DNA from 3 places in the Peribacillus sp. TH27 genome. Region 1 is predicted to be linked to each of the others. Evidence: riboswitches for the same ligand, from Rfam matches in the RefSeq annotation. Region 1 holds a riboswitch; each other region holds the start of a gene.
What was found. A riboswitch is a leader RNA that binds a small molecule or an ion and turns the genes downstream of it on or off. The one in region 1 is predicted to bind preQ1.
Positions count from the first base shown of each region.

Region 2: another riboswitch for preQ1. It lies ahead of JFU24_RS14210 (QueT transporter family protein); the one in region 1 lies ahead of JFU24_RS22575 (VUT family protein).
Region 3: another riboswitch for preQ1. It lies ahead of queF (preQ(1) synthase); the one in region 1 lies ahead of JFU24_RS22575 (VUT family protein).

Region 1 is NZ_JAEKEV010000002.1:4,410,742-4,413,988, reverse strand. Features, by position in the region: gene JFU24_RS22585 (hypothetical protein) at 1-121, shown strand, start outside; gene JFU24_RS22580 (hypothetical protein) at 593-748, opposite strand; gene JFU24_RS22575 (VUT family protein) at 771-1,313, opposite strand; PreQ1 riboswitch class I at 1,365-1,407, opposite strand; gene JFU24_RS22570 (TetR/AcrR family transcriptional regulator) at 1,669-2,238, shown strand; gene JFU24_RS22565 (DUF4260 domain-containing protein) at 2,290-2,637, shown strand; gene queE (7-carboxy-7-deazaguanine synthase QueE) at 2,719-3,247, opposite strand, start outside.
Region 2 is NZ_JAEKEV010000002.1:2,667,006-2,670,252, forward strand. Features, by position in the region: gene JFU24_RS14200 (hypothetical protein) at 63-875, opposite strand; gene JFU24_RS14205 (YbaK/EbsC family protein) at 1,139-1,660, opposite strand; PreQ1 riboswitch class I at 1,829-1,873, shown strand; gene JFU24_RS14210 (QueT transporter family protein) at 1,880-2,365, shown strand; gene JFU24_RS14215 (TVP38/TMEM64 family protein) at 2,487-3,143, shown strand.
Region 3 is NZ_JAEKEV010000002.1:2,600,359-2,603,605, forward strand. Features, by position in the region: gene JFU24_RS13910 (aspartate kinase) at 1-671, opposite strand, end outside; gene queF (preQ(1) synthase) at 1,198-1,698, opposite strand; PreQ1 riboswitch class I at 1,804-1,849, opposite strand; gene JFU24_RS13920 (DMT family transporter) at 1,980-2,837, shown strand; gene JFU24_RS13925 (BA3454 family stress response protein) at 3,152-3,247, shown strand, end outside.

The sequences.
Region 1 (3,247 bases):
CGATTCAAAAACGGTCTATTTTATGGTAGATAAGAAATTCGGCAAAAGCGACCCACAGTATCACCTATATAAAGTGGGGATTGATGGAGACAACCCGGAAGAAATTTTGTTACCTAATTAATAAAAAGGCTTCCGACACCAATTATTGACGGTGCCGGAAGCTTTTTTTATGGGGTTACTCGTGAATTTGGCTGATTTACTCGTGAATTTTCACGATTTACTCGTAAGTTTTCACGATTTACTTGTAAGTTTGGCTAATTTACTCGTGAGTTTTCACGATTTACTCGTGAGTTTCTGTTTTTCTCGTGAATTTTCACGATTTACTCGTGAGTTTGGCTGATTTACTCGTAAGTTTTCACGATTTACTTGTAAGTTTGGCTAATTTACTCGTGAGTTTCTGTTTTTCTCGTGAATTTTCACGATTTACTCGTAAGTTTCTGGTTTACTCGTGAATTTTCACGATTTACTCGTGAATTTGGCTGATTTACTCGTGAGTTTTCACGATTTACTCGCGAACCTATAATTCACACAAAAAAAAAGAACCAAATTTGGTCCTTCCTTCTCTACTTATACAGATCGTTTCCTATTTATATTAATGTTTACGTTTATCTTGATTGTCTATTCCCTTATGCTTCCGATAATTGGCGCAGGATAGCTTCATACAGTCTCCTTGGACATCCGGACCATATTTTTCACGAAAAGCTTCCAGGCAATAGCATCTATCTTCTTCCTTTTTGGGTCCATCCATTGAGTGCTTCCCTCCTACTATTTTAACCGGAGATAACGCGCTTCTCCAGTCTTACATTGATTCGGCCCAACAGCGCGGCACCGATTGACTGAATGACTGTTTTAACAATGATTTGGCCAAAAATCGCAGCGGGTACGGCTTCCCATGGCAGAACGTTGGCACCAAGTGGGCTAAGTCCAATCACAACAAATATCACCGAATCGAAAAATCCTCCGACAATCCCGCTGTAAAATACTCTCCAACTCATCGGAAGTTTTAACCGGGTATAAATTTCAGTATCAGCTGTTTCTGCCACCACGAACGATAGTGCGGAAGCAAACACAATTAAAAGGGTATCTCCTAATAAAAATGATACGCACGCTGATAATATTAGTGCCGTGACAATGCACACATACGTCTTCACTCTGCCAAATTTATTCTGAACTAGATCCCGAAAGATGAAGGTTCCCCCGATTAGTAATGTCCCCATCGGAATAATAAACACACCAAGCTGTAATGGTGCAAAAGCTGCTGTAACCACATTCGCGGTGACAATGGACACTAAATACAATATAATTCTTAACATTTCTTACATTCTCCTTATACAAAAAAAACAGCACCCTAAGAAAGAGTACTGTTCTTCTTAGTTTTTTTGAGAGGGTAGCTAGAACCTCTTCCGCATGAGCGGATTATCTTTTTCCTAATTTATCGTAGCTTGAAAACGAATGGAAATCAAGAAGTTTCCACATTACCTATTTCTAAAACGAATTCAGTAAATACTTTATTAATAATTAGACTTATGGCTGATGTTTCGAATTTTGTTACTACATATGTGGATTGGAGTAGCTCCTGTCAAATCATTTTATTCTAATATTTGACAATTGAAAAACACTGCTATATGATGTTATTAACCACTGGTCAATAAATATGGAGGTGATACTATGTCGCCAAGGAAATCAGAAGGAATAGAATTATCTAAGGAAATGGTATTGAATGAAGCCCGGAAACTTTTTGCATCCGTTGGGTATTCAAAAGTTTCAATGCGGCAATTAGCTAAAACATTAGATTGTAGTCATGGCGCCATTTATTATCATTTTAAAAATAAGGCCGAAATATTTTATAGTTTGGTAAAAACGGATTTTTCTCTATTGAATAATAAAATAGATGATATCATCCTAACTGAAAATAATGCTTCTCAAAAAATAGAGAAGATATTACTATGCTTTATAGAGTTTGGGTTAACCCAGCAAAATCATTATGCAATCATGTTTTTATCTAAAGAAAAAGAAATTCAACATTTACTTCAACTTGATTCTAATAAAACATATGAAAAACTAATCAGTTCTCTGACTGACCTTACAGAAAATAAACTAAACCCTGCATCAATATGGTCTATTTTCCTTTCGCTCCACGGCTTTATAACATTTTATATTAATACACAACTTTCATATCAAGATGTAAAAAGCTTAGCTAATTTTCACGTTAAAAATATTATGAAGAGTATTGTATAATTTTTTGCACATACATTGACCAATGGTTAATAAAGATTAGGAGGCTTAAATATGGTGAAAAAATTAATACATTCTGAAGGGCTTATAGTTCTTATAGCGATAATTTATATCTATTCAATAAATGAATTTAGCTGGTTGATTTTCCTTTTATTACTATTAACACCTGACATTTCTATGTTAGCCTATCTAATCAATAATCAAATTGGTGCCAAGGTTTATAACTTGTTTCATACTTATACAATATCAATACTCATCATTTTACTAGCTGTTTCTCTAAACCAGGATACAATTTTAATGGTAGGTTTAATTTGGACGGCTCATATTGGAATGGATCGTTTTTTAGGATATGGCCTTAAATACACAACGGCTTTCAAGGCTACACACATTCAGGAGGTATAATAGTGGTATTTAGTTTATTGTCCGCATAAAAAAAGCAGTGTGATTGATCTTGCGCATCACACTGCTTCTTACTCTCTTCCTTTACACTCCCCGCTTATTTCCCCATATATACGTATGCAGCTGCGGCAGCACTTTCACATTTCTAAGTTCATCATCAGCTATTACTTTATCAATTAGCTCTTCATATTTTTTCAAAAGTCCGCTAATCAGCTGCTGATCATTAGCCGTCCTGCTGTCATCATTGCCAACCTGCAAATAAAAAGGAATATCCGGGTACCGGAAATGTACGTTTTTCGCATACTGATAATCTTCATCATCAAAGATTACAACCTTCAACGAGACATGATTATCGGGATGTCGATTGGCAAGATTAGATATTATTCGATCAAGCACCTCAAAGTCCGTGTTCATCCTAGAACTCGGTGGCTTAGGTGAAATAGTCAGTTCATCAATATCGAGAAACCAATCCTGCCAACGGCTTCCCTGTGTTTCCACGCCGGTTTTCATTCCATTATCTTTTAAAATTGCTATCAATCCATCTAGATTTTTCAGCAGTGCTGGATTTCCACCTGATATTGTAACGAAGGAAAAGCCCTCACCGCCAATTCGC
Region 2 (3,247 bases), 1.7 Mb from region 1:
TGCTTTAAAAATTGCAGAGTTATTTGAAGTATGGTCTACCTAAAACGTCTCTCACCATCATTTTATTTTTCATACCGATAGGATTCAGAGATTTCGAGCAGTTGGCCACAGGATTCCACCACTTCGATGATTTCTATCCAGGACATGTCCAACCCAAGTTCATTAGCATGAGAAATCTTATCCCGTAATTTCCGAATGGCATTCGCATCTTTCTTTCCTTTACTTTTAGAAGGAATTTGGAAGAAGAACCTCAATTCCTGATCTTTATGAATGATATCGAATTTATCACTGATTTGCAGACACTCTATTAAATTGATATCCTCATTTTTATCGATTCTCCTCCTATATAATTCGGTAGCCTTTTCTAAACGATCTCCGCTGATCATTGGATACCAACTGTCATCCCCGAATTTATCCATGATGATATCGCTCATCCTCATTTCCAAAAGGGTAATATATCCAAAAATCAGCATTCTGATTGGAGGCTTTTGAAGGTCAGCGTGGGTAATCAACTTTTTAATTGAATTATTCTCTAACACGAACACCCTCGTTTTATTCTTAAAAATATGAAGAAGTTGAATCAAAGGGGTTGAGTCCGAAACCAATTCTCTTGGTGTAAAACATTTCAAATACTCCGCAATCTTACCTTCACCAAGTTCTTGCCTTTCGATATATCCGATAATTTCCCCTTGATCCTCTACCGCCAATATATCGAAATTCTTTTTTTCCAATTCTTTTTGTATCCCCAGTGCTAAATCGTTTTTATGGCAAAACTCAAGTTCCTGGGCAATGCTCTTAACCGTGATATTTTCTTCATAAAGAGTTTTAAGACTGAGGTAACTGCTATTGTTTTTTTTATAGCTTTCATTGAACATCTTTTACCCTCCACTTACGAACTTTCTGAACGATTTGCCTATGCGCCATGTTGAACAAACCTCCCCTAATTAGACCGTTAATTTACATCTGCGGTCAACTTTTCAGAAGAAAATGGGAGCAAACCTATTCGGAACAAGTTAAAAGCTTATAACTAAAAACCCAGTAATAAAAAGGGAACAGGTAATGTCTCTCGTTATCAACAAATAAAGTCCACCCAAGTGGACTCATTTCCATTCTATGTGGTTCTTTTTGGTACGATAAATCAAAATCCATCAACTGCCTTACCTACTGCTGCTTCCTCATTCTGCTCTTCTTCCCATGCCTTACAAACATCAACCCAATCCTTTGCTCCTGAATATTCAAATAATTCAGCGAGTTTAAGTTCTATTGCAGAGTTCGCACTTCCGCATGCTGGGAATAAAGACTCAAAGCGCTTCATCGACACATCAAGGAAAACATCTAGGTCATTTGCCAACCCAAACGGGCAGACTCCTCCAATGGCATGACCAGTCTGCTCAAGCACATCCTCAGCTGACAGCATTCGTGCCTTGAAACCGAACGTCTGACGAAATTTCTTATTATCCACTTTTGCGTCCCCTGCGGCAACAACCAAAATCGCATGCTCACCTTCCCCCTTAAAGGAAAGAGTCTTAGCAATTCGCGCTGGAATAACACCGATGGTTTCTGCTGCTTCAATCACCGTAGCACTCGATGTTTCGAACTCCATTACATCGCCTTCCCGATTCCATTTTTTAAAATGGCTCTTGACACTCTCGATCGACATATTATATCCACTCCTTTGAAGTACATGTAAAAATAATATCATCCTTTATTGCAATAAATCAAAATCATTTGAGACATCCACAGCTTGAAAACTTATTATTTTGAAACCATTCTTTACAAATTGACGAAACAAGCCTACATGGGATACTATTAGTCTTCGGGCAAAAGCCTAAACGTGGTTCGTAACCATCCCACGATAAAAAACTAGGGAGAGAATAAAATGAATGTTCGTACACTCGTGATAAGCGGGTTATTGGCCGCCTTATATGTGGTGGTCTCATTTGTGTTTCAACCAATATCATTTGGAATATACCAATTTCGGGTTCCGGAAATATTGAATCATCTGATTGTATTTAATAAAAAATATATCTACGGCATAGTGGGCGGCGTTTTCATATCGAATCTGCTCTTTTCGCCGATGGTGCCATATGATTTGATATTCGGGGTAGGGCAATCTCTGCTTGCCTTATTGCTTGTCATTTTTGCCTCACGCTTCATAAAGAGCATTAAAGGACGGATGATCGTTACGATTATCTTTTTCACGTTCACAATGTTTTTAATTGCAATCGAACTGAACCTTGCCCTGGATTTTCCATTCTTGTTAAGCTGGATGACCACGGCTGTCGGTGAATTCATCGTCCTTTTGGTTGGTGCGCCAATCATTTATGGAATGAACAAAAGAATTCAGTTTGAAAAGTGGCTATAAAGGAATCTTTGCGTCGTTAACCCACTATAATGGAAAAGAGCTGTCTGCTTCATGCGGAAGCTCTTTTTTTCACCATTGAACCTGAAGATGATAAACTATTAGAATGAATGGTGGTGACCTTTTGAAAAAAATACTGACCTTAATCGGTCTACTGGTAATAGTAATATTTATCGTTTCCAATGCAGAATTGTTCACCATGGTTTGGAAAAGTGATTTGGATTCAGTTATAACCATATTGACAGAAAACCTTTTGCTTACTTTTGTTGTGACATTTGTGTTGATGATTGTCCAAAATTCTTTTACCATTATACCCTTAATTTTACTCCTAACCATCAATGTCGCGATATTTGGATTCATATATGGGTACCTATGGAGTTGGGTTACAAGTGTCGTTGCATCAGGATTCATTTTTTATGCAGCCAGGAACTGGTTTCAGGCACCTCTCTTAAAGAAAATGGGCCCAAAATGGAAAGAATCCGTTGTAGAGCATGGCTTTATGTACGTGTTTACCGGAAGGATATTCCCACTCATACCAACAAGTTTAATTAACTTGGCAGCAGGAGTCAGTTCTGTAACCTTCAAGGATTTTTTATTAGCGACCGCACTCGGCAATCTTATATACTTTTTCTTTCTATCCTTAATCCCTTATGGTCTCCTATCTGTGGAAATGAACCAATATACACTAGCTGTACTCGCCTTCCTCTTCTTACTATTTTTCCTTATCTATAAACGCTTTAAGAAGAAAAAGAAAGTAACCTTCTTCAGGAAAAACAGGTGACTGTTAGGGTTCCTGTTTTTTTATTTATGATTCTGCATATATTTTTCTTTGATAGTTTGTTAAAATGTGTATGTATTTTTAACCTTTGAAATGTCGTAAATCAG
Region 3 (3,247 bases), 1.8 Mb from region 1:
ACGGCATCCACATCTGTAAAATTCTCATACAATTCGGCCTTAACCCCATTGGCAAGAATCGAACCCGTAATATCCGAACCACTCCTTGAGAACGTTAAAACATCGCCATCTAACGTGTAACCGAAGAACCCTGGGAATACTACAATTCCCGGCTCATCACGTAGAGCATATAACCGCTCATATGATTCGGGCAGCACTTTAGTGTATCCATCTTCATCCTTTACAATCAAGCCAGCTTTCTTCGGATCCATATACTGCGCCTCTACCCCACGGCTTTGAAAATAAGCCGCAACCAGCTTCGCATTATTATCTTCACCGCTTGCCTTTAAAGCATCCATATAACGCTTCGGATTATTTTGATCTGCACGTAACAACGTGTGCAAATCTTCACGAATCTCTTTAATGACATCCTCTGAAATATCTAATTCTTCAGCAATACTCGCATACCGAGTGACCACATCTTCTATCAAGAGCTGGCCATTCTCACCGCGCAGTTGCTGTTCGGCAACTTCAATCAATAAATCCGTCACCTTTATATCATCGGAATTGCGTTTCCCTGGAGCCGAAACAACAACAATCTTCCTCTCTGGATCAGAAACCACAATTTCGAATACTTTTTTTAACTGTTCACCTGACGCAAGTGAACTCCCGCCAAACTTCGCAACTTTCATCCCGACATCCCCTATTTTTAAAAATATTCTGTCAAAATCAACTCTCCCTATTATTACGTGTTTTGACAAAACAATCAAGAGTTAATTCCTTTGCACAAGGACATTTGTGTTTTCGATAAAGACAAAGTCGATAAAATTATTGAATGAGGATGCAGAAAAACGTATAATAATCACTCTTCTTTGTAGCACTTTTCACATTTTATACGGTTCATTTACAAAAAAAAACGTCAAAACAAAATACCTAGATTCTGTTTTGACGGGTTAAATTAAATATCTTAGAATCAGTGAATCCCTCGATAGGATTCATCCTGTGTAGCTGTGTTTTTCTGTACTTTTCCCTAACCTAGTAACTGGCGATAACTGCCTAAGAGCACCATTCTTAATGAGCTTTGATTACAGAATGAAGATCCTCCTCTACTGCATTCGGTGATAGGTACATTGCGTCTGCCAGACAATAGGCTTCGTAACAGTCATTTTTGAAAAATGACCAGAGGGGCTCCAACCGCATAAGAGGCTCCTCTAATGTTTAGCGATTATCTACAGTTTCCGGATACAAGTCGTGATTCATCAAGCGGAAATTCGCCATTTCCTCAAACTTCGTCCCTGGTTTCCCGTAGTTTGTGTATGGATCAATAGAAATTCCGCCCCTAGGTGTGAACTTGCCCCAGACTTCAATATATTTCGGATCCATCAACTCGATTAAATCGTTCATGATGATGTTCATGCAATCTTCGTGGAAATCACCATGGTTGCGGAAGCTGAACAAATAAAGCTTCAAAGACTTGCTTTCGACCATCTTCACACTAGGAATATAGCTAATGTAAATGGTTGCAAAGTCCGGCTGGCCAGTAATTGGACATAGGCTAGTAAACTCCGGACAATTGAACTTGACAAAGTAATCCCGGTTCGGATGCTTGTTATCGAACGACTCCAAAATTTCAGGCGCATAGTCGAATGTATATTTTGTGCCTTGATTCCCAAGTAATGTGATATCTTTTTTTAATTCTTCTTCTTTTCTTCCAGACATAAAAAGTCCTCCTCTTCCACGTTTCACAGGGAGATTCATAAAGTGGGCCTCTATATAACAAAAACCATATCTCCTCAAAGATATGGTTGATTCGCGAAAAATATCAAAGCCATAGTTTTTTTAAGAGGGTGATGCTATGAACCTCTCCCGTTTTTCGGGAAATATTTTAAAATTGTCATAGTAAATATAGAAAAAAATATCTAATCTGTCAATCATACTTTTTTAATTTAGTTTGATTCCTACATGTATTCAGCTTAAAATGTAGAAGAAGTTTATCCTACATGAAGGAAGAGATTAAAGCAATGTGGATCTTTGCAGCACTCATCACCAGTTTGTGTTTCGGAATCAATAACAGCATTTTTAAATGGAGTAGCGGAAAGGGTTACTCAAAGGTACATATCCAATTTTTCTTTTATTTTGTAGCTTTTATTTTGTCCATAATTTATGGAGTACTTGTGGATGGTTTGAACCTGAACTTGCTTTCTATCATGCTGGGTGCAGCAATTGGTGTACTGAACGCTAATGGAAATATCCAGATGGCAAGCGCCTTTGAAAAAGGTCCGGCAAGTTTGACATCCCCACTAATTGCAGCGAATGCAATATTCCCCATTCTCTGTGCAGCATTAATTTTTCACGAACATATTTCTTCCTTGCAGTGGAGTGGAATAGCCTGCATGCTTCTCGCTACCTTAGTCATTCAGTATACACCTAATGCTAAAGGTAATCATCAATATTTACCTTGGATTATGCACACTTTATTTTCCATTTTATCTTTTGGTGTGCTCGGCATCTTAATGACGACATCAACACGTCTTCATTTAAACTCCCTTGATATTCTAGTATCAATGTATGGGGGCGGAACTCTTTATCTTCTTTCGGCTTTGGCCTTTAAGAATGAAAAAATCAAGCTACAAGAAGTTAAAATTGGTTCCTTAGTAGGTTTTTTAAGCATCATAGCCTATGGATGTTATTTCTTTGCGTTGAATACCGGCATCGCAAGCATCATTTTCCCTGTCGTCAGCCTAAACTGTTTAGTGGTCGTATTTGCTGGATGTTATTTATTCAAAGAAAAACTAAAATCCTATCAAATTGCCGGCGTATTTGCAGCCTTAATCGGAATTATCTTAACCAAAATTTGAATAATAAATTTTCTAAAACAACCTGCCTGTTATGCAAACTAGCCAGGTTGTTTTTATTTGGGAAATAGGGTCTGACCCCTACACAACAAGCCTTTAACACTGATACAACAATCTTTATGCACATACAAAATCTCGGGAAATGGGGTCTGGCCCCAAAAAGTGTTGACATTTCTTTTTAAATATCAGATAATTATGAATATTAAATCTTCACATTCGTTGCTTTCGAAATGTTTGAAAAATATTCATCTTTGGGAATAAAAGAAGTACGTACAATACTCCCATTTAATACTGAATTAAGAAAGGAAAGATGCATAATGGTAAAAGTTACAGTAACAGTTGATTTCCAAGGAAAATCTTATCAAACTAACGTCCTTACTAAACCAGGTACTAATCAAGAAGAAATTTTACAA